Regions from separate parts of the uncultured Virgibacillus sp. genome, predicted to be linked through region 3. Evidence: predicted binding sites of a transcription regulator. Region 3 holds the regulator's gene; each other region holds the start of a gene.
The links. Region 3 encodes CtsR, which represses protease genes until heat stress. Its sites were predicted from a motif close to ATGGTCAATAAAGGTCAAACA; they were not measured.
Positions count from the first base shown of each region.

Region 1 (3,293 bases), on a different contig from region 3:
AACGCAGCTATTGCGAGAAGAATTTATACATTAATTAAGTCAACATATGCTCTACCTGTAGAGTTATTAGTACGCAAAAAAATGAAATTAAAGAAAAATAATGTTTATATTGTTCGGCTAAAGGAAGATGTGCGTTCTTTATTAAAGGATTTAAATATATTGCAAGAGCCCTATACCTTTACAAGGAATATATCCGAGAGATACGTAAAAAAATCTTGTTGCAAGCGTGCCTATTTACGTGGAGCGTTTCTTGCAGGTGGCTCCATTAATAATCCGGAGACATCTTCCTATCATTTGGAAGTATTTAACTTTTATCAGGAGCATAATGATGCACTTTGTGATTTACTTAATGCGTTTGATTTACATGCTCGTAAGCTGGAAAGGAAAAATGGATATATCGTATATATGAAAGAAGCAGAAAAGATTACGGAATTTCTTAGCATTATCGGTGCACATAATGCTTTATTTAAGTTTGAGGATGTACGAATTGTGCGTGATATGAGAAACTCTGTTAATCGACTTGTTAATTGTGAAACGGCTAATTTAAATAAAACGATTGGTGCAGCATTTCGTCAAATAGAAAACATTAACCTAATTGAACGTACAGTTGGTTTAGATCAGTTACCGGAAAAACTCAGGGAAATCGCAGTTTTACGTGTAAAACATCAGGATGTCTCCCTAAAGGAGCTTGGTGAATTAGTTACAAGTGGTAAAATATCAAAATCAGGTGTAAACCATCGCTTGAAAAAAATCGATGCTTTTGCTGAAAAAATTAAAAAAGGTGAAGTTTTACAGTAATTGTTTAATTTGATTACCATTCATGATATAATACGGATAATTTAAAATCTTGTAGTTTAATGTAGCCCTTCGTGATTCAGTGGGAAATTCCACTGAATCACCATATTTCGTTCTATTTATGTAATATTTGATAGCGTTTTCATCTAAGGGGAGGATGAGGTATTTGGTTGAGAGGTCAATTAAGGTGGAACTGACAACTGGCTTACAAGCGAGACCTGCAGCAGAATTTGTACAGGAGGCTAACCGATATACATCTCATATATTTCTTGAGAAAAATGGTAAAAAAGTGAATGCAAAGAGTATCATGGGCTTGATGAGCTTAGCGATAACTACTGGAGAACAGATTACGTTGATCGCAGAAGGAGCAGATGAAGAAGCAGCATTGTCACAACTTACTTCCTTTGTTGCCAAAAAGTAATAAAAAATCCCTTTCTTTTTGTGAAAGGGATTTTTTGAATAAAACTATTCTGGTTTACGTTCCATTATTTTATCAATCAGACCATACTCAACAGATTTATGAGCTGACATAAAATTATCGCGATCTGTATCTCGCTCGATAACATCTATTGGTTGACCAGTACGCTCTGAAAGAATTTCATTAATTTTTTCACGCATTTGGATGATTCTACGTGCGTGAATTTCAATGTCTGTAGCTTGGCCTTGTGTCCCTCCAAGCGGTTGGTGAATCATAACTTCACTGTTTGGTAATGCAAAGCGTTTCCCTTTTTCACCTGCTGCAAGTAAGAATGCACCCATAGATGCTGCCATCCCTGTGCAGATTGTGGAGACGTCAGATTTAATAAATTGCATGGTATCATATATAGCCATACCAGCAGTGATAGATCCACCTGGTGAATTAATGTATAACGAGATATCTTTTCCTGGATCCTCTGCTTCAAGGAATAGTAATTGTGCTACAATGGAATTTGCCACATTATCATCGATGGCACTCCCTAGCATAATGATACGATCTTTTAGTAAGCGTGAGTAAATATCGTAGGCACGCTCTCCACGATTTGTTTGTTCAATAACTGTAGGTATTAAATTCATGTAAAATCCTCCCTTATCTATTCGAATATCCATTAGATCGGATATATTTATCATAACTAATAGGTCAAAAAAGGTCAAACAAAAAGTTTAACTCGTAACCAATGAAAATACACTTCCATCATTCCCATAATTGTCAAAAATAAACCTATGATAACTAAAAATACTTGTGTAACTACTAATATGACGTTATAATATTCTATGTGTCTTAATTAGTGAATAGTACATGCGCCCGTAGCTCAGGGGATAGAGCAACGGTTTCCGGTACCGTGAGTCGGGGGTTCGAATCCCTCCGGGCGCGTAATTATGATCGTAGAAGAAGATAATAAAATAAGTAATAAAACACGTATAAATCTTGAAGTATCAAGATTTATACGTGTTTTTTGTTTGCAATATTTTTTGCAATTTTTTCAGTTAGAAACAGATTAAGATTTAAATGAAGTCAATTTCATTAACCATCCAGCCTATTAAATATAGAATAATTTATATGTTAATAGTGGAATACAGTTGATTTTCACTACAGCCGGACGAGTGCAGTCCGCGGAAGCCTTGTCTTTTTAATTCCTGCGTGTGTCTTAGTTGCACATGTATTCAAGCAAGCGTAGTTACCTTTAATCTTAATAAGTAGAAGCTGTGTCATACCTTCACGAACGATTGTCCTTGTATTTTTGCGAATAAACCGGGGATAATCTACAAAAATTAAGATCATTACTCGAAAATGGAGTTGGATCATATGTCGAATAGAAGTCAAATACCTCGAGAAGAAGGAATAGATCATACTTTAAGTCTTATAAGAGAAGGATATAGGTATATCTTAAATAGACGTCAAATTTTTAGTTGTGATATTTTCGAGACAAGGCTAGTTGGAAAAAAAGCGATTTGCATGGGAGGTAAAGAAGCAGCAGAAATATTTTATGACAACGAGAAATTTAAAAGAAAAGATGCAGCTCCTAATCGGGCAGTACAAACATTATTCGGTAAGAATGGAGTTCAGGCTTTAGATGGACAAGCCCATAGACAACGTAAGGAAATGTTTATGTCGATCATGTCTTCCAATGAACTGGACAGATTGACTGGAATTATAAGAAAACAATGGAAGTTAGCGGTAGATAAATGGGTGCAAATGGATAAGGTTATTTTTTATGAAGAAGTTAAGGAAATTATGTGCAGAACAGCCTGCGAATGGATAAGTATACCCGTGTCAGCAAATAAAGTAAAAGGGGTAACGAAAGATTTAGGGGCAATGTTCGAGTCAGTAGCAGCTATTGGCCCCACCCATTGGCTAGGAAGGAATGCTAGAAATCGTATAGAAAAGTGGGTAGGGAAACTCGTTGAAGAGATTCGTGATGGAAAAGTGAATGTATCTGAAAATAGTATTTTGTACAAATTTATTAGGTATCACGATCCATATGGGAATTCTCTTGATACAGATACAGTTGCTGTAGAAG
Region 1 is NZ_CANMAB010000010.1:41,136-44,428, reverse strand. It holds gene whiA (DNA-binding protein WhiA) at 1-798, shown strand, start outside; gene Q1A47_RS04035 (HPr family phosphocarrier protein) at 962-1,216, shown strand; gene clpP (ATP-dependent Clp endopeptidase proteolytic subunit ClpP) at 1,261-1,848, opposite strand; tRNA gene Q1A47_RS04025 (tRNA-Arg) at 2,074-2,146, shown strand; gene Q1A47_RS04020 (cytochrome P450) at 2,579-3,293, shown strand, end outside.
Region 1: the regulator CtsR is predicted to act here: its motif matches at 1,909-1,929, upstream of clpP (ATP-dependent Clp endopeptidase proteolytic subunit ClpP).

Region 2 (3,293 bases), on a different contig from region 3:
TTTTGATATACTGATGAAAAGCATACAAGGAGTTGGACATTATGAATAAAGAAGATCTGATTGCTCCATATAATTATAATATTGTCATGGAAATGGAACGTCATGCAAATGACCCAACTAAAGTTGCCTTGATTTGGGAAAATGAAGGTGGAGTTCATAAGGAAATTACATACAGTGAATTAATGCGGAATGTAAATAAAATTGGAAACGCTTTCTTAGAAAGTGGCTTGCAAAAAGGAGACAAAATTCTTGTGATGATACCTCGCTTGGTAAAAGCGTATGAGGTCTATTTAGCAGCTCTTAAAACAGGAATCATTATTATTCCAAGCTCAGAAATGCTGAAGACAAAGGACTTACAGTATCGTGTTACACATGGAGGGGTTCGTGGAGTTGTAAGTTATTATCCGTATGTTGAACAATATTATGGTATTAGCGAATATGATCAGTTACAAAAAATTGTAATTGGTGAGCCTGTGGATGGTTGGCTTTTTCTTGAAGGATTAATGGAAGATGCATCAGATCAATTAGAATTGGCATTAACCTGTAAAGATGATATTGCGTTTTTACCGTATACGTCAGGAACAACTGGCAATCCCAAAGGTGTAGTGCATACACATGGCTGGGGATATGCTCATCTGAAAACAGCTGCAAAAAACTGGTTAGCAATAAACGAAGGAGATAAGGTTTGGGCAACAGCTGGTCCAGGATGGCAGAAATGGGTTTGGAGCCCATTATTATCTGTGTTAGGTTCAGGAGCAACAGGATTTATTTATCATGGAAAATTTGACGCGGAAAAATATCTACAGTTACTGCAGGAACAAGAAATTAATGTACTTTGCTGCACACCTACGGAATACCGAATCATGGCGAAACTCGACAATTTGGAAGAATACGAGCTTCCTGCCTTACATAGTGCTGTTTCGGCTGGTGAGCCATTGAATGTGGAGGTAATCAATACATTTCAGCATTATTTTAATGTAACGGTTCGTGATGGGTATGGACAAACGGAGAACACATTACTACTTGGATTTATGAAGAATATGGATGTGAGACCAGGATCAATGGGAAAACCAACTCCGGGTAATGAGGTCGATATTATTGATGAAAATGGTATTCCCGTTCAAGTTGGGGAGATTGGCGATATTGCAGTAAAGCTCGATTGCCCAGCCTTGTTTCGAGAGTATTATCAAGATACAGAACGGACTTCTATGTCAAGACGTGGCGATTACTATGTGACAGGAGATCAGGCTTCTAAGGATGAGGAAGGTTATTTCTGGTTTGAAGGAAGAAGCGATGATATCATTATTAGTTCAGGATATACAATTGGTCCTTTTGAAGTAGAGGATGCATTGGTTAAGCATCCATCTGTCCAAGAATGTGCTGTTGTAGCAAGTCCCGATGAAATACGGGGGAACATTGTAAAAGCCTTTGTGGTGTTACGTCAATCTCAAGCAATAGGATCAGAGTTAGTCAAGGAGTTGCAAGAGCATGTTAAAACTTTAACTGGTCCATATAAATATCCAAGAGAAATTGAATTTATTGATGAATTACCAAAGACTACTTCTGGGAAAACAAGAAGAGTTGAATTACGTAATCGAGAAAAATTCAAGGTAAATGAATAGAAATGGTTAAAGAGGGCTCATATGCTCTCTTTTTTGTAGTCTAGGAAATTATAAAAGGAGTCAGCTGTCCAGAAACTAGGCGATTTCACGAATCGCCCTTTGATAAGTCATCATTGACTCGCAAGCACTCTCCGCTGGCTCGCTCCAGTCGCTACGTTTCTAATCGGGTGCTTTCGCTTTTGTTCCTTCGCATAGCCATGTTTTATAAACTCATTTATGTGGGAATGTTACTAGTGAGCATCGTAAAAAAAATTAATCAAAATGCTTGAAAGTCAAAAAAGGTCAGAGTATAATAATAGTCAAAGGTCAAATATAGTCAAAGTCAAACTTTTAATGATTACAATAAACATATTTCTAAGGAGGAATGGAAATGCTTTGTCAAAACTGTAAACAAAACGAAGCTAGCATTAATGTTGCAATGAATATCAATAGTCAGCATATGCAAATGCACCTATGTAATGAATGCTTTCGTGAAATCCAAGGGCAAATGATGAATTCCAATGACTTCTTCTCACAATCCCCATTTGAACATATGAATGGTTTTCAAGCGAATGGATCTCCGAAAATGGGGACAAGAACAAAACAAAAAAACGGAAACCGAGGTAATGGATTAATTGATCAGCTTGCAAAAAACGTAACACATGCAGCAAGGGCTGGTTTGATTGATCCGGTAATCGGCAGAGATAAAGAAGTCAAACGAGTTGTTGAAACTTTAAATCGTAGAAATAAAAATAATCCCGTATTAATAGGAGAGCCTGGTGTTGGTAAAACTGCGATTGCAGAAGGCTTGGCACTTAAAATTACAGAAGGAGATGTGCCTACAAAATTAATCAATAAAGAAATTTATATGCTAGATGTGGCATCACTTGTTGCTAATACGGGTGTTCGTGGTCAATTTGAAGAACGTATGAAACAATTAATTAACGAATTACAAGAACGTCAAGATGTTATCTTATTTGTTGATGAAATACACCTATTAGTTGGAGCAGGCACTGCAGAAAGCTCGCAAATGGATGCAGGAAATATTTTAAAACCTGCACTAGCCAGAGGTGAATTACAATTAATTGGTGCTACAACATTAAAAGAATATCGTCAAATTGAGAAAGATGCGGCACTAGAACGTAGATTACAGCCCATCATTGTAAAAGAACCTTCAAGTGAAGAAGCAGTTCAGATATTACAGGGTATTAAGGATCGTTATGAGAAATTCCATGAGGTTCGTTATTCTGATGAAGCTATTCGGGCATTTGTAACACTTTCAAAACGATATATTCAAGATCGTTACTTGCCTGATAAAGCGATTGATTTGATGGATGAAGTTGGTTCACGTTTGAATCTAGCTAATGCTTCGAAAGACTCTGATACAATAAACCAACGATTAGAAGAAATTATTAAAGAGAAAGAAGAAGCTGCTGAAAGAGAAGATTATGAACGTGCTGCAAATTTAAGATATCAAGAAATACAGTTGCAAAAACAACTAGATAAAGCGAAAGATGAAGAACAAATTATCGATGTAGATATTTCCGATATTCAATTGATTGTTGAAGAAAAAACTGGGATACCTGTTACAAAGCTTCAAGCTGATGAACAAGAAAAAATGAAAAACATTGGTGAAAACCTAAGTGCAAAAGTGATTGGACAAGATGTAGCTGTAGATAAAGTTGCCAAAGC
Region 2 is NZ_CANMAB010000029.1:1,372-4,664, forward strand. It holds gene Q1A47_RS08530 (acyl-CoA synthetase MbcS) at 42-1,622, shown strand; gene Q1A47_RS08535 (ATP-dependent Clp protease ATP-binding subunit) at 1,993-3,293, shown strand, end outside.
Region 2: the regulator CtsR is predicted to act here: its motif matches at 1,891-1,911, upstream of Q1A47_RS08535 (ATP-dependent Clp protease ATP-binding subunit).

Region 3 (3,293 bases):
TTTGTGCTCTTTCTGTAAAACGTCCAAACATCATATAAAAAATTCCTCCTATCTATTTCTCTAATTGTAAACGTTGGCGAATAAGTGATGCTCGTAATATATCACGTTCATTCGCTGTCAATGTCTTTTTGGCATATTGTTGTAGGAATCCTGGCTGAGTAAGTATCATTAATTCATTGAGGATATTTCGTGAAACATTTTTCACAAGGCCTAAATCAATTCCTAGGCGTACATTAGATAAGCATTTAGCAGCTTCTTTCGACTCCATGATCCTAGCATATTCCAAAACACCAAAGGAACGATAAATTCTATCCTCCATTTTGTCACTTGATTGCTCCATTAATTGTTTTCTAGCATATCTTTCATGCTCTATGAGCTGTTTTACGACACTTTGTAAATCCTCCACAATATCTTCTTCTGATTTTCCAAGTGTAATTTGATTAGATATTTGAAAAATATTACCTTGCGCTTCACTACCTTCTCCATAAATACCGCGGACTACAAGCCCTAACTGATTAATGGCAGGTATCATACGATTTATTTGTTTTGTTAAAACAAGAGCTGGTAGATGCATCATGACAGATGCACGCATCCCAGTACCTACATTAGTAGGGCAGCTCGTAAGGTATCCTCTTGTTTCATCAAAGGCATAATTAATTTTTTCTTCTAACCAATCATCAAATTCAAATGCCTTTTGCAACGCCTTAGATAATTGAAATCCTGGAAAGTACAGTTGCAAACGAATATGATCTTCCTCGTTGATCATCAAGGACACCTGTTCATTCTCAGAAATAAGTGTTGCAGCTGACTCTGAGTGCTTTGCCAATAATGGGCTGATTAAATGTTTTTCTACTAATACGCGTTTCTCAACTGCTGATAAGTCCCGGATAGAAATAAAGGAAATATTCTTATACTCGCTAAATGACTGATTTTCATATTTCTCTTTAAAGAAATTCCTTATTTCTTCTAATTGATTTGGCTCAGCAAGAATTGGATAAGCAATATTTGCAAAGTTCCTTGCAAGGCGAATACGACTACTTAGTACAATATCGCTATCTGGTCCTTCCTCCCTCATCCAAGGGCTAATAGCCTTATTCATAAATTGCTGTAGTGTCATGTATGATCACCTGCTCCCGAATCATCTTGCGCATGATTTAACGCTTTAATTTTATCTCTTATTTTAGCAGCCTCTTCAAATTCCTCATTCTCCACCAGCGTTTTTAGTTTTACTTTTAATTCTTCTGCTTGCTTCTTCTTATGCAAATCCCCACCTTGGCGTTTAGGGATTTTTCCGCTATGCTTTGTATTACCAGCATGTACTCGTCGGAAAATAGGGTCCAGACGATGATTAAACGTTTCGTAGCAAAGCGCACATCCAAATTTCCCTATTTGTTTGAATTCCGAGAAGGTCATTTCACATTTAGGACACTGTAGCTCTTTTACTTGCTGATAGGCTGACCCTTGAGGTCCCGCCATATTTGATGTATCAAAGTTAAAGAGCCCAGAAAGTAAATTATGCAATGAATATCCATCTTCTGGATATGTCAAATATCCTTTTTCTTTTGCACAAACTTTACATACATGCACTTCCATCTTTTGTCCCTGAATCAATTGTGTAAAGTGCAGTGTAGCAGGTCGTTCATGACATTCCTGGCATTCCATTTGCATTCCCCCCTACTTATTCAAATACTTTAGCGTATTCAGCATCGTTGTAAGTATGCGCGCACGAATTTCATCTCGTAACGGCAATTGAAATGCGAGTGTATTTCTATCAATAGCACTCAGCATAATTTTTGCTTCGCGTTCTGTAATAAGATTTTCTTCCAATAGCCTTTCTAACACATCGACAGATTTTTGTTGAGAAACTGTTGGATTAATCATTTCAATTATTTCATTGATTAATTCTGATTTATCTTGATGAATTACTCGCATAATACGAATATATCCACCACCACCACGTTTACTCTCCACTATATATCCTTTTTCCACAGTAAAGCGCGTATTAATCACATAATTTATCTGTGAGGGGACACATTGAAATTGATCAGCGATCTCGCTTCGTTTAATTTCAATCACATTTTTTCCTTTAGCCTGAAGTATCTGTTTTAAATAATTTTCTATCACATCTGAAATATTACTCATATGCCCACCCCCTTTTTAGCTGCATCCTTTGACTTTGACTATCTTTGACTTTACCTTTATTATACGTCAAAATCGAGAAGATGCAAATACCTTGTTCTATGTTTATTCTAGACAAAAATCACCATTACGAAACCTATGAATGAACGAGATCTCTATCATTTCTTCTATTAAAAAAAGAACCTTACACCATATTATATGTTGTAAGGTTCTTCTAGCAGCCCCATTTACTTAAGCTCAGATATATTTTTCACATGATCTACTTTAGAAATTTCCTCAAATAAAGAAATTCGATCTAGATCTGGCTTTCTTTCTATTTTAATAAAAATATTTCGCAAGTTGTTTTCTATTTTAATAATCTCTACTTTTTTTATGGTTAAATCGAATTTTTCCAACGCTGAAACAAGCTCATTCACCTTTAGATCGGGTAAGGTGACAATCTCAATTAAGTGGGAAGTCCCCCCCTTTGTAAATAGTCGCTCAAAATTATTAAGAAAAATTAAACTTAGTAAAATGATAAATGTCGTAAAAACAGCAGCTGCGTACATGCCGGCACCAACCACAAGCCCTATACCAGCAACTGTCCATATGGAAGCAGCAGTTGTTAAACCGCGAATTGCGCCACCATAAACAATAATTGTTCCTGCTCCCAGAAAACCTATCCCGCTTATTACATAGGATGGTATTCTCGCAGGATCGAATCGAACGTTATCATACTCCATAAATGACTCAAATCCAAATAAGGAAAGTAGCATCATTAAACAGGCTCCGACCCCAACTAAGATATGTGTGCGAAAACCGGCTGAATGATTCTTTACTTCTCTTTCAAATCCAATTAACCCAGAAAGAACTAACGCAATTAATACACGTAACATAATAAGATAAAAATGATCACCCAATAATTCGTCTAAAAAAGCTTGCAATTTTCGCACCCCCCTATCCATTTTTCCCTTCATTTTACATGAATCTAAATAAAAGGTATAGTGGCATCTTTTTATATTTTTCTCTTATATATATGATTAAACCTTGCTATTTATCATAATACTACTGGCCAAATATTTTACATAAGAACAAATGGAGCGAGTCAACGGAGGTAAAGGAATCACGGTGAGCTTGCGAGCCGATGATGACTTAGATTAGGGTTATTCGTGAAG
Region 3 is NZ_CANMAB010000004.1:76,830-80,122, forward strand. It holds gene clpC (ATP-dependent protease ATP-binding subunit ClpC) at 1-34, opposite strand, end outside; gene Q1A47_RS02110 (protein arginine kinase) at 53-1,117, opposite strand; gene Q1A47_RS02115 (UvrB/UvrC motif-containing protein) at 1,114-1,662, opposite strand; gene Q1A47_RS02120 (CtsR family transcriptional regulator) at 1,675-2,142, opposite strand; gene Q1A47_RS02125 (MgtC/SapB family protein) at 2,367-3,062, opposite strand.